DNA from 2 places in the Georgenia phoenicis genome. Region 2 is predicted to be linked to the other one. Evidence: riboswitches for the same ligand, from Rfam matches in the RefSeq annotation. Region 2 holds a riboswitch; the other holds the start of a gene.

Region 1 (15,351 bases), 1.9 Mb from region 2:
TCTACAGCTACCACGCGATCACCCGCGGCTGGGGCGACATCGGCTACAACTTCCTCATCGACAAGTGGGGCCGCGTCTACGAGGGCCGCAGCGGTTCCCTCGCCTCGCCCGACGGCAAGATGCCCGTCGGCGCCCACGCCGCGCCCTACAACACCGGCACCGTCGGCCTGAGCGTCATGGGCGACTACACGAAGGTCGGCGTCCCGGCTGCCGCGATGAACGCCATGGCCGAGATCCTCGGCTGGCAGTTCGGGCGCGCGGGCATCGACGCAACTACGCCCTACGTTCCGCAGGCCACGGGCCAGAACAGGAGCGGCCTCAACCGCGTCTTCGGCCACCGCGATGTCTCGTCCACCGCCTGCCCGGGCAACGACATCTACTCGCGGCTCGGCTGGCTGGCGCGCGCCGCCAACGACCGCGCGGCCGTGTACGGCGGGCTCGTGCACACGAGCACCGTCTACCTCAACAACGACTGGGGTCCGCTCGCGAGCAAGGAGTTCGCCCTCGGCAACCGCTCGACCGAGGTCTACTCCGGCGACTGGGACGGCGACGGCGAGGACACCCTCGCCCTGCGCGTGGGCAACGTCTTCCACGTCTACAACAGCAACGAGGCCGGGGCCGAGCCCTGGGTCGTCGGCTACGGCCGCGTCGGCGACGAGGTTCTCGTCGGCGACTGGGACGGGGACGGCCGCGACAGTCTGGCGGTCAGGCGGGGCAAGACGTACTACATGAAGAACTCCATCACCTCCGGGGCGGCCGACTACGTCATCGCCTACGGATGGGAGGGCGACGAGGTTCACGTCGGTGACTGGAACGGGGACGGCCGCGACACCCTGACCGTGCGGCGGCAGTCCACCTACCACGTGAAGAACGCCATCGCCGGTGGCAAGGCGGACCACGTCATCGCCTACGGCCGCGCGGGCGACACGGTCGTCGTGGGGGACTGGAACGGCAACGGCCAGGACACCTTCGGGGTGCGGCGCGCCGCGACGTACCACGTGAAGAACTCGATCGCCGGCGGCAAGGCCGACATCGTGCAGACCTACGGCCGCCCCGGGGACTCCGTCATCGTCGGGGACTGGGACGGCAACGGCACCGACACGCTCGGGGTCCACCGCCACTGACAGGCCGGCAGCTGCGCGGCCCGGCTCAGCCCGTCAGGGCCGCCGGACCGCGCAGCACGCCCAGCCACCCACTGCCCAGGAGCACCAGCGCCACGACGGCGAGCACGGACGCGGCCAGCGCCCAGTCCGCCGGGGTGACGTGGACCGGCCGCCAGGTCGTGCGCGGGTGCAGGCCCAGGCCGCGGGACTCCAGGGCCTGGGCCATCCGCTCGCCGCGTCGCACGCTCACGACGAGCAGCGAGAACACCACCCGGGCGAGATGACGCGGCCCGCGCGGGGGTCCGCCGCCGCGGCGGAGCGGTGCTCGCACGGCGTGGGCCTGCTGGATGGTCGCCCACTCACGAGGCATGTCCTGGAGCAGCCGGTGCCCGGCAAGCACCGCGTAGGCCACGCGGGGGCTGAGCCGGGCGTTCTGCCGGAGGCTGTGCATGAGCGCGACGGCATCCGTCGAGACCAGGAACCCGATCGCCAGCACCCCGACCAGCAGGGTGCGCACCGCGAGCGCGGCGCCCACGGTGAGTCCCTCGGTCGTCACCCGGAGCACGCCCGCCTGCCAGAGGATCTCCCCGGGGCGGCTGAGGGCGTTGACGACGAGCACGCCCAGCGCGAAGGCAGCGAAGGGCACGTGTGCCACCAGGAGCGTCCGTGGTCCGGTGCGGGTCGAGGCTGCCACGCCGGTGAGGGCGAGCAGGTACAGCACGGCCGGGGTCCACGGGTCGAGCACGAACATCACGACGAAGGAGATGACGACGACGAGCCCGAGCTTGACCGTCGGGTTGCGGCGCTCCAGCGCCGGGATCGTGCTCACCGCGCCACCCCGGCCGGCGCCGGGCGGTCGATGCCCACGGCCGCGTCCAGGTTCGCCAGCACGCGCCGGACCGCCGGTCCGTCGCGCACCTCCTCCACCAGCCACGTGACGAGGGGCGGCAGCACGAGGCCGCCCCGCCGGCGGACCTCCGGGTCACGCAGCACCGGGATGGTCGGGCCGTCGGCGACCACGGTGCCCTCACCGAGCACGACGACGCGGTCGGCCAGGCCGAGCACCGTCCTCAGGTCGTGGCTGGAGACGACGACGGCGCGTCCCTCGGCAGCGGCGTCACGGAGCGCGGACGCCGTGGCGACGGTGTCCCGGCGGTCGAGGCCCAGCGTGGGTTCGTCGGCGAACAGGCAGGGACGGTCGTGGGCGAGCATGGCGGCGAGGCTGAGCCGCCGCTTCTCCCCTCCGGAGAGCCGGAAGGGGCTCTGCTCCGCCAGGTGCTCGAGCCGGTGGCGGCGGAGCTGACGGCGGACGGTGTCCTCGGCGGGGCCGGGTAGGCCGTGACCGACCTCCTCGGCGACCGTGTGCGCGACGAACTGGTGCTCCGCATTCTGGAAGACCATGCCGGCGCGCGGGCCCTCGACCCCGCCGGCCGCGGGCGGGAGGAGGCCGGCCAGGGTGAGGAGGAGGGTGGTCTTGCCGCTGCCGTTGCGTCCGAGCAGGGCGACGACCTCACCGGCGTGGAGCGTGAGGTCGACCCCGGTGAGGACGTTGGTGCCGGTATGCCGCGAGACGGCGAGGCCGGTGGCACGCAGCACGGGTTCCCGCGGGGCGGCGCGGGCAGCGGCGGCTGCGCCGTCGGGATCCTCCTGCGCGAGGCGCTCGAGCAGCGCCCGGTTGGCGGGCAGGCCGCCGGCGAGGCCGCCGACTGCCCGCAGCTCCGACGCAAGCGGCAGCCAGCAGCCCGCCCGCAGCAGCTCGACCGCGTTCTCGTCGAGGACCCGGTCCGTGGGGCCGTCCGCGACCAGCCGGCCGCCCTCGTCGACGACGACGGCGCGTGCGGGCAGCGTGCCTCCGTCCCCGGCGAGGTCGTCGAGCCGGTGCTCGACGACGACCACCGTCGTGTCGCCGGGCGCGGTCGCGGCGGCCAGGGCGCCGCGGACGTCGGCGACGCCGGCCGCGTCGAGCATCGACGTCGGCTCGTCCAGCAGGAGCACGTCCGGCTCGGTGACCAGTGCCGCCGCGAGGGCCACCCGCTGGGACTCCCCGCCGGACAGTTCCCCGGTCGCCCGTTCGCGCAGCTGGGCCGCACCCACGACGCGCAGCGCCGCCTCGATCCGCTCGTCGATGGCCGCCGGCTCGACGGCATGGTTCTCCAGGGGCAGGGCCAGCTCCTGCTCGACCGTCGGCAGGCACACCGCGGCCGTCGGGTCCTGGGCGACGACCCCCACGTGGCGGGACAGCTCGACGACGCTCGTTTCCGTCGTGCGGGTGCCGCAGGTCGCGACCGTCCCCGAGAGCTGTGCGGCGACGGTGTGGGGGACCACGCCGGTGATGCAGTGCAGGAGCGTCGACTTCCCCGAGCCTGAGGGCCCCAGCAGCAGGACGTGCTCACCGGCGGCTACCCGCAGACTGATCTCCTCCAGCACCGGCGCGGTCCGGCGCGGGACGCGGACCGTGACGTCCGCGAGCACGACGGCGTCCTCAGCCACGGGTGGCCTCCTCCCGGCCGATCGCGAAGTTGTCGACGACGCCCGTCCGGGCCAGTGCGTCGACGATCACCTTGGCAAGCAGGCCGCCGAGCGCGACCCCCGAGACGAGCTGGAGGACGAGGCGCAGGGCGAGGATGTCCTGCCCGTACCAACCGGAGCGGAAGGCCGAGTAGAAGAAGACGAGCCCCGCGCCGAGCAGTCCCGACACGGCGAAGACGGTCCACCCGAACCTGCGGTAGCGGGTCGCGGCGAAGGCGAGCTCGCTGCCCAGGCCCTGGATCGCGGCCGCGACGACGAGCGTGGGCCCGACCGGCGAGCCGAGGAAGATCACCTCGACCACGGAGGCGATGACCTCCGCGGCCACCCCCGCGAGGGGGCGCCGGACGATCGCGATGACGATCGGCGCGACGAGCAGCCACCCGCCGAAGAGGACGTGCTGCGCGAGGTCGCCGGCCGGGCCCATGAGCACGGCGAGGCCGTTCCACGCCTGGACCAGGGCCCAGTACACGAAGCCGAAGACGACCCCGAGCACGACCATGAGCATGAGGTCCTTGAGCTCCCAGAACGGCTTTCGTGGCCGGACCGGTGCCGGCAGCGGTGCGCCGGTCACCGGGCCGCCGCCGCGCTCGGGGAGCCGACCGACACGGTGAGGTGGGAGACGACGTGCGGCACCTGGGCACCGACCTGCGCCCACGCGTCGACGGCGGTGGCCAGCACCTCGGCGACGTCGCCGCTCAGCCTCGTGGCGTAGTGCGCGGCGGACGCCGCGGTCCCGCGGCGCTGGGCGGCAGCGATGGCCGCCTCGATGTGCGCCATGTGGTCGCCGTCGCCATCGCCGCCGTCGAGCAGCGGGTACAGGGACCACTGGGCGACGGCGGCCACCCCGGTCGGCTCGACGCTCACCGGCTCCGGGCTCGGCAGGCTCGTGACGCGCAGGTCGCAGGTCCGCTCGCCCGGGCAGCCGCGGGAGAGCAGGACGTGGGCGACGACGTGCCCCCCGCCGCTGAGGCGGGAGGCCCCGGCGACGACGGCGGCGAGGTAGCGCACGAGGCGCTCCTCGGCCGGCGCCTCCGTAGCCCCGACGTAGGTGCTCACGTCGTCGGTCTCGAGGACCAGCCCGTCGGTGAGGCCGGCCTGCTCGGCGTCCTCGAGCGCGCCGAGGATGACGGGGACGAAGTCGTCGCAGTGGGGGTGGATGCTGAAGCGGGCGCCGATCCCGAGCTGCTCGGGCGCGGCGGTCGGCTGGGTCGTGCTCTGGGTGGTGGTCATCGTGGGCCCTCTCAGGCCCCAGGGGTACCTCGAAGCCCTGGCGGCGCCACGCCGACAGGTGCCCTGCTCCCTACGCCGGTACGAACCGGATCAGGTTGACGGGTCTGCGGACGTTCCGCACTCTCAGCGCCGTGTGGCGCTCCCCGGGGGTCGGGGCGAGTCTAGCGCTCAGCGGACGACCGTGTCGACATCGTCGGCGAAGGGGCTCGGGGAGAAGGCGCGCACCTCGTCGGTGGTGGCGCTGAGCTGCGGGTCGTTGGCCAGGTAGTTCTTCGTCTCCCGCGCCACCAGCCCGGAGAGGATGACGAGGCCGATGAGGTTGGGGATGGCCATGAGGCCGTTCATGACGTCGGAGAAGTTCCACACCACCTCGAGGGATACCGTGCAGCCGATGTAGACGACGAGCGAGAAGACCACGCGGTAGGGCATGACGCCGCGGCGCCCCACGAGCCGCTCGATGCAGCGCTCCCCGTAGTAGGCCCAGCCGAGCACGGTGGAGAAGGCGAACATCGACAGGGCGATGGTGACGATGTAGTGGCCCCAGTCGCCGGGCAGGCCGTGGGTGAAGGCCTCGCCCGTCATCGTGGCCGCGCCCTCCTCACCGGTGTCCCACACGCCGGTCGTGACGATGACCAGGCCCGTGAAGGTGACGACGACGATCGTGTCGATGAAGGTCTGGGTCATCGACACGAGCGCCTGACGCACCGGGTGGGAGGTCTTGGCCGCCGCGGCCGCGATCGCCGCCGAGCCCATGCCGGACTCGTTGGAGAACATGCCGCGGGCGGCGCCCATCTGGACCGCGATGATGATCGTCGAGCCGACGAAGCCGCCGGTGGCTGCCGTGCCGGAGAAGGCGTCGGTGAAGATGAGGGCGATCGCCGCGGGCAGGTCGGCGACGTTGACGATGAGGATGAACAGCGCCCCGAGGACGTAGGAGACGATCATGATCGGCACGAAGCCGGCGGTCACCTTGCCGATCGACTTGATGCCGCCGACGAGGACGACGAGCGCGAAGACGCTGAGGACGACGCCGGTCACCCACGGCGGGACGCCGAAGGAGCGGTCGAGGTTGCCCGCGACCGAGTTGCCCTGGGTCATGTTCCCGATGCCGAAGGAGGCGATGATCGCCGCGATCGTGAACGCGAGACCCAGCACCTTGCCCAGCGGGCCGCGGATGCCGCGCTCGAGGTAGTACTGCGGGCCGCCGGACTTCTCGCCGGCCGCGTCGGTGCGCCGGTAGTAGACGCCGAGGAAGGCCTCGGTGTACTTCGAGGCCATGCCGACGAGGCCGGTGACCCACATCCAGAACAGCGCACCGGGCCCGCCGATGGCGATGGCCGTGGCGACACCGACGATGTTGCCGGTCCCGACGGTCGCGGCCAGGGCGGTGGTGAGCGCCTGGAACTGGGAGACGTCGCCGTCGTCGGCTCCGACGTCGCGGCGCTTGATGATGCCGAGGCGGAGGGCGGCGCCGAGCTTGCGGAACTGCAGGCCGCGCAGCCGGATCGAGAGGAAGAGACCGACGCCGAAGAGCAGCGGGATGAGCACGAAGGGTCCCCACACCACCCCGGAGACGTCCCCGAAGAACTGGCTGAGGTCCTCGCCGAGCTGGTCCATGTGGTCTCCCCGGGTGTCGTGCGGCAGTGGCTGGGCGCCACTGTGCCACGGGTCACAGACATCGGTGGTCAACTTCGCCGGGCGAGTTGCGTCAGGTGACGGCCAGGACGCCCCGCACGAGGGTCGCCGTGGCACCGAGGACGACGACGGCGACGGCGACCCGCCGGCCCGTCGCCGGGGTGACGTGGCGGGCCACCCGGCCACCGACGAGGACGCCCAGCGGGACGGAGGCGACGGCGGCGACGACGAGCGGCCACTGCGGCAGACCGGCGGCGCCCGAGGCGGCACCGATGAGCGTCTTGGTCGCGAGGGAGACCACGCCCATCGTGAGGAAGACGGGCTGGAGCGTCGCGGCGAAGGCCCGCTGCGCCCACCGGGTGGCCTGGGCGTAGAGCAGCACGGCGGGCCCACCGACGCCGACGGCCGTGTTGAGGAAGCCGCCGGTGAGCCCGGCGACGGGCGCGGCGGCGCGGCCGAGGTCGGGCAGCTGCCAGGACAGTGCCATCGGGGCGAGCGCGAGCAGCAGCGCTGCACCGATGACGACCTCCAGCCACCCGGCGTCGACGGCGCCGACGAGCAGCGCCGCGGGGACGGAGCCGATGACGATCGTCGGCGCGATGCGCCAGAAGCGGGGCCAGTCGATGTCGCGGCGCATGACGACGGCGAGCGCGAGCGCCGAGACGACCGTCGTGACGTTGGTCAGCATGACGCCCGCGACCGGGCCGATGAGCAGGACGAAGGTGGGGGAGACGACCAGTCCGGTGCCCATGCCGCTCGTGCGCTGGAGGACGGCGCCGAGCACGACGGCGCCGAGCACGGCCGCCAGCACCCACAGGTCCACGTCGCTCATCCTCACCGCCCGCGCCGCCCTGCCGTGCAGGCTCGCCGCGCGGACCTCAGGTGCCGCAGTAGGTGATGAACGGCGTGTCGGGCTCCGCGGGCTCGGTGTACCGCTCGAGACCGGGCCGCTCCTCGTAGGGGCGCGTGACGACGTCGAGCAGCTCGCGGACGGGGCCGAGGTCCCCGGCGGTCGCGGCGTCCAGCGCCTCCTCGACGAGGTGGTTGCGCGGTATGTAGACCGGGTTGTGGCTCGCCATGAGCGCGGGGTCCGGGTTCGCGGCCCGCCACTGCTCGAGCCACCGGCCCAGGCGGGCGTCGAACCCGGGCAGCTCGCGGACCGGGCCCGAGTCGCCGCGGGCGGCCGCTGTGAGGGCGCGGAAGAAGGTCGTGTGGTCCGGACGGGCGGCCACGAGGAGCGCGGTGAGGTCGGTGGCCAGCCGGTCCGCGCCGTCGTCGTCCTCCGCGAGCCCGAGCTTGGCCCGCATGCCCGCCGTCCATGCGGCGCTGTACCGGGCGGGGAAGGTGTTGACGAGGTCGGTGAGGAGGCGGACGGCCTCGTCGTCGTCGGTGTGGACGAGGGGGAGGAGCGCCTCGGCGAGGCGGGCGAGGTTCCACTGGGCGACGGCCGGCTGGTTGCCGTAGGCGTAGCGGCCGCGGGCGTCGATCGAGCTGAAGACGGTGGCCGGGTCGACGGCCTCCATGAAGGCGCACGGCCCGTAGTCGATGGTCTCCCCGGAGATCGTCATGTTGTCGGTGTTCATGACGCCGTGGACGAAGCCGACGAGCATCCAATGCGCGACGAGCGCCGCCTGGGTGCCGACGACGGCCTCGACGAGCGCAAGGTACGGGTTCTCCGCCACGGCGGCGTGCGGGTGGTGGCGCGCGATCGCGTGGTCGGCGAGGCGGCGCAGGAGCTCGTGGTCGCCGGTGGCGCGCGCGTACTGGAAGGTGCCCACGCGCAGGTGGCTGGCGGCGACGCGCGCGAGCACCGCACCGGGCAGCAGCGTCTCGCGCCGCACCGTGGCACCCGTGGCGACGACGGCGAGAGAGCGGGTGGTCGGCACGCCGAGCGCGTGCATGGCCTCGCTGACGACGTACTCGCGCAGCATCGGGCCGACGGCGGCGTACCCGTCACCGCCGCGGGCGAAGGGCGTGGGGCCCGAGCCCTTGAGGTGGAGGTCGCGCAGCCGGCCGCTCGTGTCGGTGAGCTCGCCGAGCAGGAGGGCGCGGCCGTCACCGAGGCGGGGGGAGTAGGAGCCGAACTGGTGGCCGGCGTAGGCCATGGCCACCGGGGTGGCCCCGGCGGGTACGCGGGTCCCGACGAGCAGGCCGGTGCCCTCCTCGCTGCGCAGCTCGTCCAGGTCGAGGCCCAGCTCGGTGGCGAGCGGCTCGTTGAGGAAGAGCAGCGCGGGGCTCGGGGCGTCCGCCGCCCGCCAGGGCACGGCGAGCTCGGGCAGCTCGCGGGCGAAGCGGTCGCCCAGACGGTGGCCGGCGGGGGCGGTGGTGCTCATCGTTCGACGATACGGCGGGCCGGGAGCCTTCGCTGTTCGGGACCCTGGCCCCGGCGTCGTGCAGCCGATGTGTGCTACGAAGCAAAGCTGCGTCAGTCTCCCCGCGATGACGACGAAGTTGAGTGCGGGTGAGTGGTTTTACCGCCTGGTGCGACGACGGGTACCCCCGGCCGATGCTGTGCCGGCCGGCATGGCTCGACCTGGGCGGGGAGTGGCAGTTCGCCCCCGACCCCGAGGAGATCGGCACCCAGCGCGGCTGGCACCGTGACGACCACCCCTTCGCGCACACCATCCAGGTCCCCTTCCCGCCCGGCAGCGAGCTGTCCGGCGTCGCCGCCGAGCACGCCGTCGACGTCGTCTGGTACCGCCGGACGGTCACGGCCGAGGAGCTCGCCCACCTCGCCGACGGCGACGTCCTCCTCCTCCACTTCGAGGCCGTCGACTACCGGGCCGACGTGTGGGTCGACGGGCAGCACGCCGCCTCTCACGAAGGTGGCTTCACGCCCTTCACCGTCCAGCTGGAGCGCGGCACCGAGCCGGTCACCGTCGTCGTCCGCGCGGAGGACCGGCGCGAGGACCTCAGCCAGCCGCGCGGCAAGCAGGACTGGCGCGAGACGGCCCACGGCATCTGGTACGAGCGTTCCAACGGGATCTGGCGCGACGTGTGGATGGAGGCCGTCCCGCGCGCCCACGTCTCCGAGCTGCGCTGGGACAGCGATCTCGACGCCGCCACCGTCCGCTGCGAGCTCACCTTCTCCGGCTGGCTCGCCCCGGGGGCTACGGCCTCCGTCGACCTCGCGCTCGACGGCGCACCGCTCACCCGGGCGGAGGTCGCCGTCTCCGGCCCGACGGCGGAGGTCACCCTCCACCTGCCGGAGCTGCGCAACCGCATGGAGTGGCCCGGGCTCGTGTGGAGCCCGGAGACGCCGACGCTGCTCGACGCCACCGTCCGCCTGCGCACCCAGGCGGCGACCGACGAGGTCGTCTCCTACGTGGGACTGCGGAAGGTCGACGTCGAGGGCCAGTACCTGCGCGTCAACGACCGCCCCACCTACGTGCGCGCCGTCCTCGACCAGGGGTACTGGGCGCAGAGCTACCTCACCCCGCCCTCGCCCGACGCGCTGCGGGTGGACCTCCAGCTGAGCAAGGACCTCGGCTTCAACACCGTGCGCATCCACCAGCGCGTCCCCGACCGCCGCTTCCTCACCTGGGCCGACCGCCTCGGCCTCGAGGAGCTGAGCCGCGGGCCGCTCCCGGACGCCGTCGCCTGCATGAACGACCTCCTCGCCTTCGGCACGCTGCGCGCCTGCGCCGAGCTCGGGATCGACGTCCCGGGCCGCCTCCTCGTCACCGGCTGGGACGACATCGCGCTCAGCCGCTTCTCGGTGCCGTCGATCACCACGGTGTCGCCGGACAAGAGCGCGATCGCGCAGCAGGCGGTCGACGGCCTGCTCGGGCTCATCGACGGCGACGACGTCAACCTGGCCGACGTCGTCGTGCCGCACTCGCTCGTGGTGCGGGAGTCGACGGGGCGATAGTGCATATCGGCATCGACCTCGCGTGGAGCACGCGACGGCGCACCGGTCTGGCTACCGTGGACGCCTCGGGCGCGCTCGTCGCGTCCGGCAGCGCTGTCTCCGACGTCGAGATCGACGAGTGGCTGGCGACCCTGCCCGCCGCCGTCGTCAACGTCGCGATCGACGCGCCGCTCGTCGTCCCCAACCAGACCGGCATGCGCGCGTGCGAGCGGCTGGTCGGGCGGGTCTACGGCCGGTACGACGCGAGCGGCCACGCCAGCAACCGGTCGATCGCGTACTTCGACCCGCCGCGGGCGTGGAGTCTGGCGACGCGGCACGGGTGGGCGACCGACCCGGCCCACCGCGCGACCCCCGAGCGCCCCGGCGCGATCGAGGTGTACCCGCACGCGGCCATGGTCGGGCTCTTCGAGCTCGGCCGGATCCTCAAGTACAAGAGCGGTCCGGTCATGACGCGGCGCGAGGCGCTGCTCGAGCTGCTGCGGCTCATGGAGGGAATCGCGGCCCTTGACCTGCCGGCCAACGAGCGGTGGCGCGAGGTGCGGTGGGCCGTCGAGGAGGCCACGCGGCCGATGCATCTCGACCGGGTCGAGGACGAGGTCGACGCCGTCATGTGCGCGTACCTGGCCTGGCTCTGGCACCACGAGCCGCAGTCGCTGCACGTGTTCGGTGACACGGACAGCGGGTGCATCGTCGCGCCGCCGTCTCCGACGCATCCGGCGACGCCTCGAGTGACGGTCACGCGTTCTCATGACGGCGACCCCACCGGCTCACTACGGGTGTCGCCGAACATGTGGTGAGCAGTCGCTGTGCATCGGTCGAGGCCGAATGTCAGACCCTGTCTGTAACGTCGGTCACATGGACGACGACGGCGCAGCACCGGACGGTGGGAGGGGCACCACCCCTGCCGGCAGCGTGCCGTCAGGCCCGCTCACCGTGGCGGCGCTCGAGTCGTGGCGGGCGGTGCTGGGCGAGGTCGACCGAGCGGTGACCGACACCGAGCGCGTCGACCTGCTGCGTGCCCTCGAGGAGCTGAAGTCGGCGGCGTGCGCCGCCCAGGCGCGGCTGGCGGTCGACCTCGACGCGTCCCAGCGTGCGGAGCAGGCGAGGGGCGGTGTCCCGCTGTCCCGACGGGGTGCCGGCGTTGGTGCCCAGGTGGCGCTGGCACGCCGCGAGTCCCCGCACCGGGGCGGGCGGCTCCTCGGGCTGGCCAAGGCGCTGGTCGTCGAGATGCCGCACACCTACCGCGCCCTGCAGGAGGGTCGGCTCAGCGAGTGGCGGGCCACGCTGCTCGTGCGCGAGTCGGCCTGCCTTTCCGTCGCCGACCGGACGGCTTTCGACTCCGAGCTTGCCGCGGACCCGCAGCAGCTGGAGGGCCTGGGGGACCGGCAGCTCGTCGCCCGGGCCAAGCAGGTGGCCTACCGCCTCGACGCGGCGTCCGTGGTTCGCCGGGCGCGGAAGGCCGAGGCGGAACGGTGCGTCACCCTGCGCCCGGCCCCGGACACGATGAGCTACCTCACCGGTCTGCTGCCCGTGGCGCAGGGGGTGGCCGTGCTCGCCGCCCTCACCGCGGCCGCGAACACCGCCCGCGCCCAGGGAGACTCGCGCAGCCGCGGACAGGTCATGGCCGACACCCTCGTCGAGCGCGTCACCGGGCAGGCCACCGCGGACGACGTGCCGGTGGAGGTCCAGCTCGTCATGACCGAGCGCGCGCTGCTCGCCGGGGAGGACGAGCCCGCCCACGTCCCCGGCTACGGCACCGTGCCCGCCGGCTGGGCGCGGCGCCTGGTGGCACGTCGCCTGGGCGGCGCGCGGATCGCCGGGCGCACGGGCGTGTGGCTGCGCAGGCTCTTCACCGCCCCGAGCACCGGCCAGCTGGTCCAGATGGACTCCCGGCGCCGCGCCGTCCCACCGGGGCTGGCCCGCTTCATCGCCGCCCGCGACCAGACGTGCAGGACCTCGTGGTGCGACGCGACGGTACGGCACGTCGACCACGTGACCCCGTGGGCCGAAGGTGGCCGGACCAGTGCCGAGGACCTCCAGGGCTACTGCGAGGCCTGCAACTACGCCAAGCAGGCGCCCGGCTGGCGCACCCGCGCGGGGCCCCCGGACGAGCAGTCGGGCCACACCGTGGAAACCACCACACCCACCGGGCACCGGTACCGCTCCCGGGCACCGGCGCTCCCCGGACACACCAGCAGCACGCACGAGTCCGGCGGCAGCCCAGCTGAGCGCTACCTGCTCGACATCTCCCGGGTCGCCTGAGGATGCCTCAAGAAGGCCGCCGGTGTGCCGATCGGAACGGTGCGACCGACCGCTCGGCGAGGAGAGACGAGATCATGAGCAGTACCCCAGACGGCCAGCAGCCCGAGCCCTACCTCCCCGTCACGCCTCCCGGGTCCGTCCCGCCGCCGCCCTACGGCACCGCGCCGTCGTCCTCGTACGCACCGCCGGCCGGCCCCGGCTACCAGGCCGCCTACCCCACGGCGCCCGGTGCCCCGCAGCCGCCGCGGCGCGGCATGAAGGGCTGGCAGGTGGCCGCGGTCGCCGCGACCACGGGCGTCATCGGACTCGTCGCCGGGATCGGCATCGGCAGCGCCGGTGAGGACCCGGCACCCGCCGCCGAGCCCACCCCGATCGCGCGCACCGACGAGCCGACCAGCGCCCCCGCCGAGGACGCCGCCACGGAGGAGCCCACCGAGGCCGCGACCGAGGACGCCCCCGCCGGCGAGCAGGGCACCCGCGGTGCGCCCTACCCCGTGGGCACGCCCGTGACCGACGGCGAGTGGGACGTGACGCTCGGCGTGCCGCGCGAGGCGTGGGCGGAGATCCAGGCCGAGAACCAGTTCAACGAGCCCCCGGCCGAGGGCATGGCCTACTACCTCGTCCCGGTGACCGCCACCTACGTCGGCGACGAGACCGGCCTGCCGTGGATGGACCTGTCCGTCCAGTTCGTCGGCAGCGACGCGCGCACCTACACCGACAGCTGCGGCGTCATCCCCGGCGACCTCATGGACGTCGACGAGCTCTACGAGGGCGGCACCGCCGAGGGCAACGTCTGCGTCACGGTGCCCACCGGCGCGGACGGCCTGTGGACCCTGAGCACCGGCTGGGGCGGCAACACCGTCTTCTTCTCTGCAGCCGGCTGAGCCTCAGGTCCGCTCGCGCTCCTGCGCCCGCGCCGCCGCGATCCGCTCCACGTCCACCGGGGAGCGGCGCAGCGGCGGGATGATCTCGTCGTCGGGAGTGATGATGACGAGGTCGTTGTCCATGTGGTCGGCCATGGCGTGCACGGCGTCGATGAAGTCACCCCGGCGGACGGCGTCGACGATCCGCTCGTGCTCCACCTGCATCGAGTGCGCGTCGCCTGCGTGGGTGAGGCGCTCGACGTGGCCGGGCTCGGCGAGCTTCTCGGTGATCCCCGCGTACAGCGAGGCGAGGAGTCGGTTCTTCGCGGCGTCGAAGAGGAGGTAGTGGAAGCGCGAGGCGAGCTCGACGGTCGTCTCCTGGGAGCCCAGCGCCGGGCAGTGCCCCTCGCGCAGCGACTGCGCGACCGAGGCCTCGAGCGCCGCGACGTCCTCCGCCGTCCGGTGCAGCGCGGCCTGCTGCGCCGCCTCGACCTCCAGGGCGCGGCGGTAGCTGAGCAGCTCCTCCAGCGTGTAGGCGGTGAGGAACTCCGAGAGGACGGCGCTCGTCGGCGCGCTGGAGCGCACGAAGGTGCCGCGCCCGGGCAGGGTCTCGAGCATGCCGATGCTGGCGAGCGACCGGACGGCCTCGCGAATGGTCGAGCGGCCCACGCCGAGGGTCTCGGCGAGCTCGGGCTCGATCGGGATGCGCGTGCCGACCTCCCACGTGCCGGTGGTGATCTGCCGGCGGAGGTAGGCCAGCGTGGTGCGGGCGCGCTCGGTGCCGCTGCTGGTGACCATTGCTCGAGTATATGAAGGGGTCGTCGCTCAGCCGGCGAGCCACTCGACGATCTGCTCGCGCCCCGAGACGGTCCCCGACAGGCCCAGCGCCTGCACCTCGCGGCCCTCGAGAAGGAGGACCTCGTGCTCGGCGACGGCGGGCAGGCCGGCCACGGCCGGGTTGTCCAGCAGCGGGCGGAAGATCGAGTCGCCCGAGCCGTTCATGTCGATGAGGAGGATGCGGTCGGGCTCCGCGGCGAGCACCTGCTCCGCCGAGATCGGCCCGGTCCGGACCATGCCCAGGGCCTCGCTGGCGTCCTGCGCGCCGGCCAGGCGCAGCACCTCGAGCGGGAATGCGCCGCCGGCGGTGACGAACGGACGCCCGGCCTGGTTGCTCAGCACGAGCACGCGCGGCCCGTCCGCGGCGGACTCGTCCGCCAGACCGGTGCTCAGCTCCTCGACCAGGGCGGCCGCGGCGTCCTCCACGCCCAGCGCCTCACCGACGAGGGCGACGTTCGTCGTCATGTCCTCGACGCTGGCCCACGTGTTCGGCAGGGTGAGCACCGGGATGCCGGCGCTCTCGAGAACCTGCCCCACGCCGGCCTCCAGTCCGTGACGGTCGTTGAGGACGACGAGGTCGGGAGCCGCGGCGATGACCGCCTCGGCGTCGATGCTGCTCTCGCTGGCCACGTGGTTCTCGACGGCGGCCATCTCCTCCGGGTGGTTCGACAGCACCGGGTTGGTGGCCTGCTCGGGAACCATGACGAGGCGGTCGGCGGCACCGAGCTCGGCGACGACCGAGGCGGTCTCGTAGGTGAGCGCGGCGACCCGCTGGGGCTCACTGTCGAGGGTGACCTCGTCAGCGGGCAGCTCGCGCCCGGCCGGGACCTGGACGGTGCGGGGGAAGGCGGCCGCGCCGTCGTCGTCCGCGGTGGGGGACTCCGAGGGGGAGGCGGTCGAGCACGCGCCGAGCGTGAGCAGGAGGGCGAGCAGAAGGAGCAGACGGTGACGCAACGGGCGTCCTCTCAGTGACGTGCCGCGACGGGGCGCTGGCTGGTGTAGGTGGTGGCCGTCGGGCAGG
Region 2 (15,351 bases):
CTCGTCCCCCGTGGTGAGGCGGTAGTACTCGAAGGCGCGGGCGATGTCGGCGTTGAGGTGGAAGGCGGCGGTGCCGGCGGGCCAGTACGCCGAGGTCTCCTCGCCCTGGATGGTGCGCCACGGGAAGGCGGCGCCCGCGAGGCCGAGCGTCGCCGCCCGGGCCTTGGCCAGCGGCAGGGTCGAGGCCCGCCAGCGCAGCGCGTGCGCCGCGGCGTCGGGTGCGGTCATGACGAGGACGGGCAGCACGAAGCCCTCGATGTCCCAGAAGGTGTGTCCGTTGTAGCCGGTGCCCGTCAGCGCCTTGGCGCCGATCGCCCGGCCCTCGGCCCGCGCGCCGGCCTGCAGCACCTGGAAGAGGCAGAAGCGCACCGCCTGCTGGAGGATCGGGTCGCCGTCGACCTCGACGTCCGCCGAGCGCCAGAAGTCGTCGAGGTAGCGGCGCTGGTCGCGCACGAGGGAGTCCCAGCCGGCGTAGCGGGCGCTGGTGAGCGCGGCGGCCACCTGGTCGCGCAGGGCGTCGGCGCTGCGGGTGCCGGACCAGCCGTAGGCGACGTGCTTGACCACCCGCAGCGTCTCCCCCGCCTCCAGGCGCGTGACGACGGTCGTGCGCGCCCAGTCCTCGCGGGCCTCGTTCTCCACCTCGAACTGGCGGGGGCACTCGATGTCGTGGTCCATGCCGGCCGCGACGAGCAGGTTGCTCGTGCGGGTGCGGTGGAGGAGCACGGCGCCGCGCTGCTCGACGTCCCTGGCGACGGCGACGAGCGGGTCCTGGAGGGCGGCGGCCACCCGCGGGTCGTCGTCGTCGGCCTCCGGCGGGTCCTCGTTGGCGACGAGCTGGGACTGGACGATGAGGCGCGCGGGCCCGTCCACGGGCTCGACCTCGTACTCGACGGCGGCGACGGCGCGGTGGGTGAAGGACACGAGCCGGGTGGAGCGCACGACGACCCGCCGCCCGGCCGGGGAGACCCAGTCGGTCACCCGGCGCAGGGTGCCGGCGCGCAGGTCGAGCACCCGCTCGTGGGAGAGGACCTCGCCGTAGCGCATGTCGAAGGGCTCGTCGTCGACGAGGAGGCGGACGAGCTTGCCGTTGGTGACGTTGACGATCGTCTGCCCGGACTCCGGGTAGCCGTAGCCGCCCTCGGCGTAGGGCAGCTGGTGGTGCTCGAAGAAGCCGGACAGGTAGGTGCCCTGCTGGTCCACCGGCTCACCCTCGTCGAGGTTGCCGCGCAGGCCCAGGTGCCCGTTCGACAGCGCGAAGAGCGACTCCATCCGGCCGAGCGAGTCGAGGTCCAGGCCCCGCTCGCGCAGGCACCAGGGCTCGACGGGCAGGGTCGGCTCGGTCACAGGAGCTCCTCGAGGTCCGTGACGACGACGTCGGCGCCCTCCTCGCGCAGTGCGTCGGCCTGCCCGAGGCGGTCGACGCCGACGACGTAGCCGAAGCCGCCCGTCCGGGCCGCCGCCACACCGGCGCGCGCGTCCTCGAAGACCGCGGCCTCCCGCGGCGTGACGCCCAGGCGGCGCGTCGCCTCGAGGAAGGTGTCGGGGGCGGGCTTGCCGGGCAGGTCGAGCGCGTGGGCGACAGAGCCGTCGACGAGGACGTCGATCCGGTCCTCCAGGCCCGTGACGTCCAGCACGAGGGCGGCGTTCGCGCTGGAGGAGACGACGGCGCAGGGCAGCCCCGCCTCCCGCGCGGCCTCGAGGTAGCGCAGGGAGCCGGGGAAGACCTCGACGCCCTCGGTCGTGATGAGCTGGAGGACGCGCTCGTTCTTCCGGTTGCCGATGCCGTTGATGGTCTCCCGCTCCGGGCTGTCGGTCGGGGTCCCGAAGGGCAGGGTGATGTCGCGGCTGCCGAGGAAGTCGCGCACGCCGTCGACCCGGCGCTTGCCGTCGACGTGCGCGGCGTACTCCGCCACCGGGTCGAAGGGGACGAAGGGCTCCCCCGTCCGCCGGGAGTGCTCCCGGAGCACCTCGTCGAAGGTCTCCGTCCACGCCCGGGCGTGGAGGGCGGCGGTCCGGGTGAGCACGCCGTCGAGGTCGAACAGCAGCACGCGCACGCTGTCTGGTAGTCCGAGCACCACGTCTCCTCTCGCTACAGGTCCGCCCAGCCTCGCAGGCTTCGCGGCAGCGCGCGCCCCTTCCGCCCGGCCTCAGCGCAGGACGAGCGGGACGACGGCGTAGCCGCCGACCGGGGGCAGCTCGCGCTCGCGCGGGCGGTCGGGGTCCGCCTCCACGGCCGTCGTCGCGGCGAGGACCGCGCGGGTGAGGGCCCGCAGCTCGAGGGTGGCGAGCGGGCGGCCGGGGCACACGTGGCGCCCGATGCCCCACACGAGGTTGTAGGGCGCGTTGCGCTCGGGCGCGAACTCGTCGGGGTCGCCGAAGACGCGCGGGTCACGGTTGGCCGCGGTCCAGCTGAGGTGGACGCGCTCCCCGGCGGCGATCTCCCGGCCGCCGAGGGTGACGGCCTCGGTGGTGACGCGGCGGTTGGAGACGAAGGGGTCGTCGATGCGCAGGATCTCGTCGAGGACGGCGTTCAGCTCCCGGTCGGAGACCCCCGAGCGCAGCCGGTCCTGCAGCGCCGGGTGGTCGGCGAGGTAGGCGAGGACGACACCGGCGCACAGCGCCATCGAGCCGAGGTCCCCGCCCGTCCAGTTCCGCAGCACCGAGACGATCTCCTCGTCGGTGAGCGGCCGGCCCTCCACCCGCTCGCGCACGAGCTCGGTCGTCACGTCCGCGGGGGCCGCGTCCCCCGCGGCGCGCCGCGCGTCGGTGAGGGAGCGGATGATCGCGTCGAAGCGGGCGGCGACCTCGGCGGTGCGGGCACGGTCGCCCGAGCGGGTCGCGGCGTGGTTGTCGGCCACCCACCCGAGCAGCTCGTCCTCGAGCTCCGCCGGCCAGCCGAGCCAGGCGCACTGGGCCCGCACCGCGAAGCGCGCGCCGAGCGCGACGGCGTCCACCCGCCCGGGCACGTTCAGCCCGGCGACGACCTGCGCCGCCACGCCGGCGACCACCGGCTCGGCGGCGGTCATCCGCTCCGGGGTGAAGTAGCGCTCGACGACGGCGCGGAAGGCGGTGTGCGTCGGCCCGTCCAGGCCGTTGGGGACCTGGAGGAAGCGGGAGACACCGTTGGAGAAGGTGCGGTCGTCGAGGGCCGCGGCGGTGACGTCGGCGTGGGAGAAGAGTGTCCAGTCCCCGGCGGTGCCCCGCGCGACGGGGCAGCGCTCGCGCATCTCGTCGTAGGCGGCGAGCGGGTCGCTCAGCACCCGGGTGCCCCGCGGGTTCCAGTCGGTGGCCGGCACCTCCTCCCGCTGTCCGGTGCTGATCTCGTCCGTCGGGAGGTGCTCGGTCATCCCCCCATCCTGCACCCGCGCGGCCGCGGGCCCGCTCAGCCGAGCTGCTCGAGGGTGTCCGCGACGTCGACGAGGACGTCGAGGTAGCGGTCGAGCTCGGTGAGGAGCGGCTCGCCGGGCAGCCAGCCGACGACGACGCCCTGCTCGGCCCGCACCGACATCCCGCTCGGCGAGCGGTCCCGCAGCCAGGCCCCACCCTCGGTGCCCAGCTCCTCGGCCGGGACGCCGTCCGTCATCAGCTGGGCCACCGGCACGCTCGCGCGCAGCTCGACGGTGACGACGTGGGTGACCCCGGCAGCCGTCTCCAGGCGGAAGGAGCTCGCCTCCCGGCCGCGGTGGGGCCCGGTGACCGCGTCGTCCACGTCGCGCTCGGGGGCCGTGAAGGGCGGGCACTGCCAGCGGCCGAGCACCTCGGGCGCGGCGCCGAGCACCCGCCAGCCGCGGGGCGCGGCCCATACCTCCAGCCGCTCGGTGCGGCGCACGGCGCTGCCGAGCCGGCGACGGGAGCGCGCGAGGAGCAGCGCGGGCACGGCGACCACCGCGACGAGGAGGAGCAGCGCGAGCGTCTCGTTCACCGTGCCCCCAGCACGGCGACGTGCTCGGGCAGCACCCGCACGCCCACGCTCTCGGGCACCGGGCCGTCGGCCGGCACGCGGAGCACCGCGCCCTGGCCGTCGGGGAGCGTGACGTCCAGCTCCTTCTCGCCGCGGCGCACCCGCCACCCGCGGACGGGCAGGGGTGCGCCGTCGTCGTCGGGGACGAGCGCCCGCGGCCCGAGGGCGAGCCGCACCGGCCCGCTCCCCGCGTTGGGGGTGGCGACCGTCCCGAGCGGTCCGCGCACCCCGCCGTCGACGGCGACGGCGTCGACCACCGGCCCGTAGCCGAGGAAGCGGGCCACCTCCTCGCCCGCCGGTGCCCGCCACAGGCGCTCGGGCGTGTCCGCCTGGAGCACGTGGCCGCGCGCCATGACGGCGATCCGGGTGGCGACGGTGAAGGCCTCGTCCTGGTCGTGGGTGACGTAGACGGCGGTGGTGCCGGCGGCGTGGATGATGTCGCGCAGCTCGCCGGCGAGGTGCTCGCGCAGCGAGCGGTCCAGGGAGGACAGCGGCTCGTCGAGCAGGAGGAGGCGGGGGCGCGGGGCGAGCGAGCGGGCGAGGGCGACGCGCTGCTGCTCGCCGCCCGAGAGCGTCGTGACCGGCCGGGCCCCGTAGCCGGCGAGGCCGACGAGCTCGAGGAGCTCGGCCACCCGGTGCTCGCGGTCGGCGCGGGGCAGCGCGCCCAGCCCGTAGCCGACGTTGCCGGCGACGTCTCGGTGCGGGAAGAGCTGGCCGTCCTGGAACATCAGCCCGAAGCCGCGCCGGTGCACCGGGATGCCCTCGAGGTCCTGCCCGTCCCAGCGCAGCCGGCCGGCGGCCAGCGGCTCGAGCCCGGCGACCGCCCGCAGCAGCGAGGACTTCCCGCAGCCGGAGGGGCCGAGGAGGGCGAGCACCTCACCGGCGGGGACGTCGAGGTCCACCCCGTCCACCGCCGTCGGGCCGCCGGGGTAGGTGACGACGACCCCGCGCGCCTCCAGTCCGCTCACCACGTGCCCATCCTGTCTCCTCGGAGGCGTTCGGCGAGCATCATGACGCTCGCGGTGAGCACGGCGAGGACGACCGAGGCCGCCAGCGCCATGCCGTAGTTCTCGGCGCCCGGGCGCCCGATGAGCCGGAAGACGACGACCGGCAGCGTCGGGGTCTCCGGGCGCGCGAGGAAGGCGGTCGCGCCGAACTCCCCGAGGGAGACGGCGAAGGCGAAGCCGACCGCCAGGCCCAGGCCACGTAGGAGGAAGGGGCCGTCGACGGTCGCCAGCACCCGCCCGGGTGCGGCGCCCAGCACGGCGGCCGCCTCCCGCAGCCGCGGGTCGATCGCCCGCAGCACCGGCAGCACGGTCCGCACGACGATCGGGACAGCGACCACCGCCTGCGCGATCGGCACGATGACGGGTGAGCCGCGCAGGTCCAGCGGCGGGGAGTCGAGCGTGACGAGGAAGCCGAAGCCCACCGTCACGGCCGACACCCCGAGGGGGAGCATGAAGACGGCGTCGAGCACCCCCAGCGCCCGCCGTCCCCGCGGCGAGCGCGGCCGCCGGGAGACGACGAGCGCGACGAGCGTGCCGACGACGACGGCGAGGACCGTCGCGTCGACGGCCGCCCGCAGCGAGTTGAGGGTCGCCTCCCACACGGTGACGGTCAGCGCGTTGGCGCCGCCCGTCGTCGCCAGCCGGCGGAAGTTCTCCAGCCCCCAGCCCTCCGGGGTGCGCAGCGAGCCGGCGAGGAGGTGGGCGAGCGGCAGGACGAGCAGGCCGAGGACGACGACGGCGGTGACGACCACCGCCGGCACGTCCGGTCCCGGCCGCCCGGGGCCGCGCAGCCGGAGGGGGTGGGTGGCCGTGCGGTCCGTGCGCAGGTGCAGGGAGCGGTCGTAGCGCCGCCGGGCGCGCGAGGCGATGAGCAGCGCCGCGCCGACGACGGCGAGCTGGAGCACCGAGAGCACTGCCGCCGCGCGCAGGTCGAGGAACTGCGTCGTCTGGACCCAGACCTCGGTCTCGATCGTGCCGTAGCGCGGCCCGCCCATCGTGAGGACGAGGCCGAAGGAGGTCGCGCAGAAGAGGAAGACGACGGCGCCGGCGGAGAGGACCGCCGGGGCGAGCGCCGGCAGCGTGACCGTGCGGAACGCGCGCCACGGGGAGGCACCGAGGCTGCGGGCGGCCTCCTCGGCGCGCGGGTCCAGCCGCTCCCACAGCGCGCCCACGGTCCGCACGACGAGGGCGTAGTTGAAGAAGACGAGTGCCGCGACCACCGCCGCGAAGGTCCTGTCCAGGCCGAGGAAGCCCAGCGGGCCGGTCTCGACGAGCAGTGAGCGGAACGCGACACCGACGACGACCGTGGGCAGCACGAAGGGCACCGTGATGAAGCCGCGCACCAGCCGCCGTCCGCGGAAGCGGCAGCGGTACAGGACGTAGGCGCCGGGCAGGCCGAGCAGGAGCGCGGCGGCCGTCGCGGTCAGCGACTGCCCGACGGTGATCCCGATGACCCGCCACGTGCGCGGGCGGGAGAGCACCTCACCGATGCCACCGAGGTCGAGCGCGCCGTCGGGCAGGAAGCCGCGGGCCACCATGGTGGCGACCGGCCAGAGGAAGAAGACCGAGAGGAAGGCGAGCGGCACCCCCGCCGCGAGCGCCCAGCCCAGGGCGCCCGCGGGGCTCGTCAGCCGACGACGATCTCGGTCCACGTCTCGATCCAGCGGTCCCGGTTGTCGGTGATGGCCTGCGGGTCCACCTCGTGGGGCGCCGGGCTCACCGGGGCGTGGTCGGCCCACGCCTGCGGCAGCGAGACGCCGGGGAGCACCGGGTACATGTACATGGAGCCGGGGATGTCGGCCTGGACCTCGGGCGAGAGGAGGAAGTCGACGAACTCCTGGGCGCCCTCGACGTTCTCGGCGCCGGCGAGCACGCCCGCGTACTCGGTCTGGCGGAAGCAGGTGTCCAGGAGGGCGCCGGTGCGCGGCGCGGAGCCGTTCTCGGGCACCTCCGCGGCGGGCGAGGAGGAGTAGGACACGACGAGGGGCCGCGGCCCGGCGCCCTCGGAGCCGGAGAAGTCGACGTAGTACGCGTCCGACCAGCCCTCGACGACCCGCACCCCGTTGGCGGCGAGGTCGCGCCAGTACTGCTCCCAGCCGTCCTCCCCGAAGGCGCCGACGGTCGCGAGGAGGAAGGCCAGCCCGGGCGACGACGTCGCCGGGTTGGTGACGACGAGCAGGTCGGCGTAGGCCGGGTCGGTGAGGTCCTCGAGGGTCTGCGGCTCGGCGAGGCCCTGCGCGCTGAACCACTCGTGGTCGACGTTGACGCACACGTCGCCGAAGTCGACGGCGGTGAGCCGGTCGTCCAGCACCGTCCCGGTCGCGTCCGGGGAGCGGTAGGGCTGGAGCACCCCGGCGGCGCGCGCCGCGAAGGAGTTGTCGATGCCGTAGACGACGTCGCCCAGGGGGTTGTCGCGGGTGAGGACGAGCTGGTTGACGAGCGCTCCGCCGTCGCCGGGGGTGATGTGCTCGACGGTGTAGCCGGTGCGCTCCTCGAAGTCGGCGAGCAGGCCGTCGCTCAGGTGGAAGGAGTCGTGGGTGACGACGCGCAGGACGTCCTCGTCCTCCTCCTCCCCGGTGCCCGTCGTGGCGCTGCAGGCGGCGAGGGCGAGGGTGGCGGCCAGCCCGAGGGCGGCGGCGCGGGTGCGGTGGGTGGTCATGGCTCCTCCTCAGGTGCAAGGAGGGGTCCGGGTACGGGTGGTCCCGTCCCGGGGAGAGAATCCCGACTTCCTTCGCCGGTGCTAACCGGAGCAGGTTCGAGGGTCTGCGGCCTCGCCGCACTCTCAGCACCGTCCGGTGCTCCCCTGTCGTTCGCCACCGATGCTACCGCGGGACCAGGTGTGCGTGCCGCCACGCCCCCCGTTAGGTTTGTCCCCAGCCCTCAAGGACGGAGTGACATGGACATCGGGTGGAAGATCGTCAGCACCGGGTCGGCAATCCTCGCCGGCGTTCTCGCCAACAAGATCCTCGACATCGGGTGGAAGGCCGTCACCGGCCACGAGCCCCCCGGTGACGACAACGACGACCCCGCGGTCAGCCTCACCGAGGTCGTCGTCTTCGCCGCCGTCAGCGGCGCCGTCATCGGGCTCAGCCGGCAGCTGGCGCAGGCCGGCGCGGCGAAGTGGTACGGCGGGCCGGTGGAGAAGAAGTCGCCCAACCCGGTCACCGGGCCGTAGTCAGCCCCCCGCGGGCGAGGTGCCGCGCTCGTCGCGGCCCTCGTCCGTGCCGGCGGCGGCCTGCTCGCGCTCCAGCTCGAGGCGGTCGAGCTCGTCGAGCTTCTCCGCACGCTCGAGGTCCTCGGTGAGCTCGTCGACGACGAGCAGCGAGTGCTCGATCTTCCCGGTGCGGTAGCCGGCCCGGCTGAGCATGTGCGCCGAGATCGGGCCCGTGACGAGCTGGAAGGCGACGACGAGCAGCAGGGTGATCCCCGCCGTCACGCTGCGCAGCTCGATGCCCAGCCCGGTCATGAGCAGCATGAGCCCGAGCACCTGCGGCTTGGTCGCCGCGTGCATGCGGGAGAGCAGGTCGGGGAAGCGGAGGATGCCGAGGCCCGCGACGAGCGCGAGCAGCGCCCCGCCGATGAGCAGGGCACCGGCGACGACGTCGAGGACGGTGTCGGGGCTCATCGGTCCCTCCTGCGGTGTTCCTCGTCGTCGTCGGACTCGACGGAGACGATGACCGCCCCGCTGTCCTCGTCCTCGTCGTCGGTCGGGGAGTCCTCCCCCTCCGCCTCGCGCCGCGCCAGGATGTCCTCGAGCTCGTCCTTGGTGAGGATGCGGCCCTCCTCGGCCGACTCCGCCGCGGCGAAGCGGGCGATGGAGACCGAGCCGATGAAGCCGACGAGCGCGAGGACGATGAGGACGGGCACGAGGTCGCCGCGCTTGGTGGCCGCGGCAATGAGGGCGACCGTACCGATGAGCACGGCAGTGGTGACGTCCACCCCGAGGATGCGGTCGAACATGCTCGGCCCGCGCTCCACCCGGGACAGCGCCATGACCGCTGCGGCCAGGAGGATGACGAAGCAGATGATGTAGACGACGGTCACGACTCCTCCTCCCGCCGCGCGTCCATGTCCGCATCGACCCGGTCCCCCGAGCGGCTGCGGAGCTTGCCGGCGCGCGCGGAGCTGCCCGGCGCCAGCCCGGCCTCGATGAGCTCCTCGCGGCTGCCGAAGGCACGCAGGATGCGCTCCTCCTGGTCGAGGACGGCCTGGTGGGCCCGCTCGAGCCCGCCGTGCATCTCGACGTCGAGGATGTGGTGGTAGAGCGTGCCGGTGATGCGGTGCGCCTCGATGACGACGGAGCCCGGGACGAGGGACGTCATCCCGGCGACCATCGTGAGGTAGACGTCGTTGTGGCTGCGCAGCCGCACCCGGATGACCGCTCCCCGCGGCGGCTCGCGGCGCACCGCCAGCGCCGCGACCTCGACCGAGGCCTTGACGACGTCCCAGAGGAAGTAGGCGAGGAGCAGGACGACACCCCAGGGACGGAAGCGGCCGTCGAAGGGCGTCGTCGGCAGGGGCAGCACCGCGGTGACGAGGACGGCCAGGAAGGCGCCGATGACGACGTTCGCGAGGCTGAGGTCGCCCCACAGGGCGACCCACACGACGGTGAGCCACAGGAGCACACCCCAGTTCGCGCGGGGCCGGAAGCGGTGGCGCGGCCGGTGCTCGGTCGGCTGGTGGTCGGCAAGCTGCGGGCTCACGGAACCTCCTCCCGGGTCTCCTGCTCCTCGCTGATCTGACCCGACTCGCCGTTGCGCTCGGCCTCCTCGGTGAGGTCCGAGGACTGGCCGGAGCCGCGCATGCCGTCGGGCAGCACCGTCGTGATGTACGGAGTCTGCGCCCGCAGGTCGCGGGCCGCGCGGTCGGTGTAGTCGAACAGCGGCCCGGCGACGACGGTGAAGGCGAGGGACATCGCGACGAGCGCGGCGGTGGGTCCGACCATCGAGCGCGGGGTCGTGGTGTCGGGCAGCGGCTCGGGCGCCTCCTGCCAGAAGGCCTGGTTCCACGCCTTGCTCACCGCGTAGAGGGTGAGGAGGCTCGTGACGAGTGCGGCGGCGATGAGCGTCCAGTCCAGCGCCCCGCCCCGCTGCGCACCGGCCTCGATGAGCCCGACCTTGCCGAGGAACCCGGACATCGGCGGGATGCCCGCGAGGTTCATCGCCGGGACGAAGTAGAGGATCGCGAGGAGCGGGGCCACGCGCGCGAGAGACCCGAGCTTGGCGAGGGACGTCGTGCCACCCCGGCGCTCGATGAGTCCCGCGACGAGGAAGAGCGCCGTCTGGACGGTGATGTGGTGGACGACGTAGAAGATCGCGGCGGACAGCCCCGCCTCCGTCGACGTCGCCACGCCCCACACCATGTAGCCGATGTGGCTGACGAGGGTGAAGGACAGGAGTCGTTTGATGTCCTGCTGGGCGACGGCGCCGAGGATCCCGATGACCATCGTGAGGAGCGCGAGGACCATGAGGACGTCGTCGGCCCGCCCGTCGGGGAAGAGCAGCGTCTGGGTGCGGATGATCGCGTAGACGCCGACCTTCGTCAGCAGGCCGGCGAACACCGCCGTCACGGGCGCGGGCGCCGTCGGGTAGGAGTCGGGCAGCCACGCGTGCAGCGGGAAGATGGCCGCCTTGATCCCGAAGGCCACCAGCAGCATGAGCTGGAGGACCAGCTGGGTGCCCGGGTCGATCTCCCCGATCCGCTGGGACAGCTGGGCGAGGTTGACCGTGCCCGTCGCGGCGTAGACGAGGGCGATCGCGGCGAGGAAGAGGATCGAGGAGAGGATCGAGACGACGATGTAGACGGTGCCCGCCCGCACCCGCTCGCGGGACCCGCCGAGCGTGATGAGGACGAAGCTCGAGACGAGGAGGATCTCGAAGCCGACGTAGAGGTTGAACAGGTCGCCGGTGAGGAAGGCGTTGGAGACGCCCGCCGAGAGGATGAGGTAGGTCGGGTGGTAGATCGCCACCGGGGCGCCCTCGTCGCCGTCGGCGTTGCCCTGGGCCAGGGAGTACAGGAGCACCCCGAGCGTGACGGCGACCGAGACGACGAGGAGGAGCGCGGAGAGTCGGTCGGCGACGAGCGCGATGCCCACGGGCGCCGCCCACCCACCGATGTCCACGGCCATCGGCCCGTCGTTGACGAGGACGAGCAGCGCGATCGCGACGCCGAGGACGGTGGTGAGCGCGGCGAGCGTGACGATGCGCTGGACGTGCGGGAAGCGGGCGAGCGCGAGCGCCAGCCCCGCTGCGACGAGGGGGATGAGGACGGGCAGCGGCAGGAGGAAGCTCATCGCAGCTCCTCGTCGTCCAGGCCGATGCCCGGACGGCGGCGGTTGCCACCCTCTCGGCGGGGCAGGACGAGCGTCTCGTCCCGGGACAGGGCGGCGTCCTCGGCCAGCGTGGTGCCGGCGTCGTCCGTGCTGCGGGCGGGCACGACGTTGCTCTCCGCGAGGCGGACGATCCGGCGGTCCTCGAGGTCGTCCTGCACCTCGTCGTGGCCGTTGAGCTGCCAGGCGCGGTAGGCGACCGACAGGAGGAAGGCAGTGAGCCCGAGGGTGATGACGATGGCCGTGAGGACCATGGCCTGCGGGAGCGGGTCGCTCATGTTCTCCGGGGCGGTCGTCCCCACGAGCGGGGGCCCGCCGGCGCGGCCGCTGGCCACGAGGAACATGACGTTGACGCCGTTGGAGATCATCGAGATGCCGATGATGATGCGCGTGAGACTGCGCTCGAGGAGGAGGTAGACGCCGGCGCCGACGAGTACCCCGACGAGGAGCACGAGGGCGAGGCTGGGGGACGTGTCGATCATCGGGGGCCTCCGTCCGTGGGGCGAGGGCTCGCCACCCAGCCGGCGGGCGCGGCCTCGGGGGCGGCGTCGTCGGCGGTGACCTCCGGGGAGTCGAAGGGCACGTCGGGCGCGACGTCACCCTCGCGCTCGCCCTGGCGGTCGACCTCCGCCCCGAGGGTGCGGAGGATGTCGAGGACGAGTCCGACGACGACGAGGTAGACGCCGACGTCGAAGAAGATCGTCGTGACGAGCTTGAGCTCGCCCATCGGGCCGAGGTCCGCCTCGACGAGCGCCGACTGCAGCACGTCACCACCGAGGAACAGCGGGATGGCGCCGGCGCCGGCGGAGAGGAACAGTCCGGTGCCGAGGATCCAGCCGGCCTGGACCGGCAGCGCCTCGCCCAGCTCGTAGCGGCCACCCGCGAGGTAGCGCACGGTGAGCGCGATACCGGCGATGAGACCGCCTGCGAAGCCACCACCGGGCTGGTTGTGCCCGGCGAAGAGCAGGTAGAGGGAGAAGATCACCATCGTGTGGAAGACGAGTCGCGTGCCGACCTCGAAGATCACCGAGCGCCGCTGTGGCGCGAGGGTCGGGATCGCGCTGAGCCACTGGCGCCCGCGGCCGGCGGGGCCGCCCGCCTCCTCGCCGCGCGTGGTGAGCCGGCGGTAGAGGCTGACGTTGCGGTCGGGCACCGGCGTCTCCCAGACCCTGGCCTGCTGCGGGTCACTGAGCTTGGTCGCGCGGTCGATCTTGCTCGCCCGCGCCCGGAGGAAGATGAGGGAAGCGACGCCGGTCGCGGCGGCGAGGAGCACGGAGATCTCGCCCATGGTGTCCCACGCGCGGATGTCGACGAGCGTGACGTTGACGACGTTGCGCCCGTACCCGTACTCGTAGGCCTCCTCGGCGAAGTCGACGGAGACGGGGGTGTGGATGCGGGAGCCGGCTGCGACCATCGTGAGCCCCGCGGCGGTGATGCCGACGAGGACGCCGAGCGCGGCCCGCCACCAGCGGGAGGCGGCGAGCGGGCGGTTGGAGAAGTAGGCGGGCAGCCGGCGCAGGACGAGGATGAAGACGACGAGCGTGATCGTCTCGACGAGCACCTGGGTGAGCGCGAGGTCGGGGGCGCCGTGGATCTCGTAGAGCAGCGCGATCCCGTAGCCGGAGACACCGAGGAGGAGCACGGCCTTGAGCCGGCGGCGCGCACGGGCGGCGAGGAAGGCCGCGAGCGCGACGACGGCGACGACGGCGGCCTGCACCCCGCTGTCCCACAGCCGCACGTCCGCCGGGAAGGTGCCGAAGGCGATGGCCGCGCCGCCGGCGAGGGCGATGGTCACGGTGAGGATGATCGACAGGTAGGCGGGCAGCGAGCCGCGCTGGGTGTAGGCGGTGACGTCGGCCGCGAAGCGCTCGGTCCCGCGGATGATGCTGCGGTAGACGCCCGCGGCGCCGTCGAACTCCCACAGCGCACCCTGGAGGCGCTCGACGGGCGCCCGCCACAGGAACAGGACGAGGCCGACGGCGACGACGAGCAGCGTGAGGTACAGGGCCGGGCCGAAGCCGCCCCACAGGACGAGGTGGCCCGGCTCGCCGGGGTAGGTGTCGGCGTACGGGGCGAGCACCCGCTCGACGCTGCCGGGCAGGAAGCCGACGACGACGCCGGCGACGGCGAGCACGGCCGCCGGGGTGACGATGAGGCGCGAGGTCCGCTGCGCCTCGGAGAGCTCGACGCCGGGCTTGCTCGCGAAGGCGCCCCACATGAAGCGCATGCCGTAGGCGAAGGTGAGGATCGAGCCGAGGACGACGAGGACGAGCGCCGCGGTGCCCAGGCCGCCCTCCGTGTGGAGCAGCGACTCGAGCGCCGCCTCCTTCGCGACGTAGCCGAGGGTGACGGGCAGGCCGACCATCGACGCCGTCGCGAGGGCCGCGGACGCCGCCGTCAGCGGCATGCGGCGGGCCAGGCCGGTGAGCTCGCGGAGGTCGCGCGTGCCGACCGACCAGTCGATCGTCCCGACGACGAGGAAGAGGCTCGCCTTGAACAGGGCGTGCGAGGCGAGGAGCGCGAGGCCGGCGAGCGCGACGGCGCGGTTCCCGAAGCCGACGAGCAGGACGATGAAGCCGAGCTGGCTCACCGTGCCGAAGGCGAGGAGCAGCTTGAGGTCGTGCTGGCGGAGGGAGCGGTAGCCGCCGAGCAGCAGCGTGCCGCCGCCGAGCAGGAGCACCGTCCAGCGCCACAGGGGCACGTCGGCGAAGCCCGGGGCGAGGCGGGCGACGAGGTAGACGCCGGCCTTGACCATCGCCGCGGCGTGGAGGTAGGCGCTGACCGGGGTGGGCGCGGCCATCGCGGACGGCAGCCAGAAGTGGAAGGGCAGCAGCGCCGACTTCGTCACCGCACCGAGGAGGACGAGGGCGATCGCGACCTCGACGAGCGTGCCGCTCGGCGGGGCGGCGACGAGCTCGCTCAGCGAGTAGCTGCCGCCGTCGACCTCGCCGAGGGCGATGAAGCCGGCGAGCATCGCCAGGCCGCCGAAGGTCGTGAGGACGAGGGCCTGCACGGCCGCCCGCCGGGAGCTCTGCCGGTCGTGGTAGTGCCCGATCAGCAGGAAGGAGGTGATGGTCGTGAGCTCCCAGAAGACGTACAGGAGCAGGGTGCTGTCCGTCGTCACCAGGCCGAGCATCGAGCCCGCGAAGGCGACGAAGACGCCCGCGAACCGCCCCAGCCCCTGGGCCGTGGCGGAGAAGTAGGCGGCGCAGTAGACGAGGACGAGCGCACCGATCCCGCCGACGAGCAGCACCATGAGCCAGGACAGCGTGTCGAGGCGGAAGCTGAGGTGCAGGTCCAGTGCCGGCACCCACGAGACGTCGACGGCCGGGTGGTCACCGCGCAGGACCGCCGAGCTCTGGGCGACCGCCCAGGCGGCCGCCGAGGCGGGGACGAGGGCGAGGACGAGGAAGAAGCGCCGGCCCCACAGGCGCATGCACGCAGGAGCGACCACAGCCACCACGAGGTGGAGGATCAACAGCTGCAGCACCGGCGGCTCCGTACGTTGTCGTCGTCGGTCAAGGGTCCACGCCGGCCGTACCCACGCAGAACGTCCCGCACGTGAGACACGCGACGGGGACACAGGCACTGTACCAACCGGTCGGGGCGACCACCCGACGCGGGCACTGAGGAACGACTCACAGCGAAGCGGTTGTGACGCGATTGTGCAGAAGCCGGGAGATTCCGCTGCTTCCGCGTCGTTTCGCCGCTGTCATTCGTCGGCCGCCTCGCCCCGGCGTGACGTTTCGGGAGGCGCGCTGACGCGATCGGGACCACCCTGGACAAGTGCCTCGACGACCCCGAGGCCGGATCAGCACCGAAGGGACTGAACCACATGACCGAGGACTTCACCCGCCCCGCGGGAGACCCACAGGCACTTGGCCAGGACACCGGAGCCCCGGGACGGCCGCCCGTCGGACCCCCTCCGCCGGTGGCCCCGCCCGCACCGGTGACCCCGCCGCCGCCCGGCGCACCCGCGCCCGTCGGCACCGGCCCCGCCCACCTCGCGCAGGACGACGACGGTGGCGGCGCCAAGGAGGCCGCCAAGGAGGAGG

The links. A riboswitch is a leader RNA that binds a small molecule or an ion and turns the genes downstream of it on or off. The one in region 2 is predicted to bind thiamine pyrophosphate.
Region 1: another riboswitch for thiamine pyrophosphate. It lies ahead of AA0005_RS11160 (YkoF family thiamine/hydroxymethylpyrimidine-binding protein); the one in region 2 lies ahead of AA0005_RS02390 (thiamine ABC transporter substrate binding subunit).

The regions. Positions count from the first base shown of each region.
Region 1 covers NZ_CP154855.1:2,339,411-2,354,761, reverse strand. Annotated here, with positions in the region: gene AA0005_RS11180 (N-acetylmuramoyl-L-alanine amidase) at 1-1,124, shown strand, start outside; gene AA0005_RS11175 (energy-coupling factor transporter transmembrane component T family protein) at 1,150-1,932, opposite strand; gene AA0005_RS11170 (ABC transporter ATP-binding protein) at 1,929-3,593, opposite strand; gene AA0005_RS11165 (ECF transporter S component) at 3,586-4,203, opposite strand; gene AA0005_RS11160 (YkoF family thiamine/hydroxymethylpyrimidine-binding protein) at 4,200-4,862, opposite strand; TPP riboswitch at 4,911-5,018, opposite strand; gene AA0005_RS11155 (alanine/glycine:cation symporter family protein) at 5,031-6,479, opposite strand; gene AA0005_RS11150 (TSUP family transporter) at 6,571-7,329, opposite strand; gene AA0005_RS11145 (protein adenylyltransferase SelO) at 7,376-8,830, opposite strand; gene AA0005_RS11140 (substrate-binding domain-containing protein) at 9,004-10,368, shown strand; gene AA0005_RS11135 (DUF429 domain-containing protein) at 10,368-11,165, shown strand; gene AA0005_RS11130 (DUF222 domain-containing protein) at 11,224-12,630, shown strand; gene AA0005_RS11125 (hypothetical protein) at 12,705-13,514, shown strand; gene AA0005_RS11120 (FadR/GntR family transcriptional regulator) at 13,518-14,291, opposite strand; gene AA0005_RS11115 (ABC transporter substrate-binding protein) at 14,319-15,284, opposite strand; gene AA0005_RS11110 (ABC transporter ATP-binding protein) at 15,296-15,351, opposite strand, start outside.
Region 2 covers NZ_CP154855.1:469,391-484,741, reverse strand. Annotated here, with positions in the region: gene AA0005_RS02420 (glycoside hydrolase family 65 protein) at 1-1,344, opposite strand, end outside; gene AA0005_RS02415 (HAD family hydrolase) at 1,341-2,075, opposite strand; gene AA0005_RS02410 (cytochrome P450) at 2,148-3,347, opposite strand; gene AA0005_RS02405 (hypothetical protein) at 3,383-3,922, opposite strand; gene AA0005_RS02400 (ABC transporter ATP-binding protein) at 3,919-4,932, opposite strand; gene AA0005_RS02395 (ABC transporter permease) at 4,926-6,620, opposite strand; gene AA0005_RS02390 (thiamine ABC transporter substrate binding subunit) at 6,596-7,627, opposite strand; TPP riboswitch at 7,678-7,783, opposite strand; gene AA0005_RS02385 (DUF4235 domain-containing protein) at 7,865-8,143, shown strand; gene mnhG (monovalent cation/H(+) antiporter subunit G) at 8,144-8,593, opposite strand; gene AA0005_RS02375 (monovalent cation/H+ antiporter complex subunit F) at 8,590-9,012, opposite strand; gene AA0005_RS02370 (Na+/H+ antiporter subunit E) at 9,009-9,671, opposite strand; gene AA0005_RS02365 (Na+/H+ antiporter subunit D) at 9,668-11,260, opposite strand; gene AA0005_RS02360 (Na(+)/H(+) antiporter subunit C) at 11,257-11,778, opposite strand; gene AA0005_RS02355 (Na+/H+ antiporter subunit A) at 11,775-14,786, opposite strand; gene AA0005_RS02350 (hypothetical protein) at 15,228-15,351, shown strand, end outside.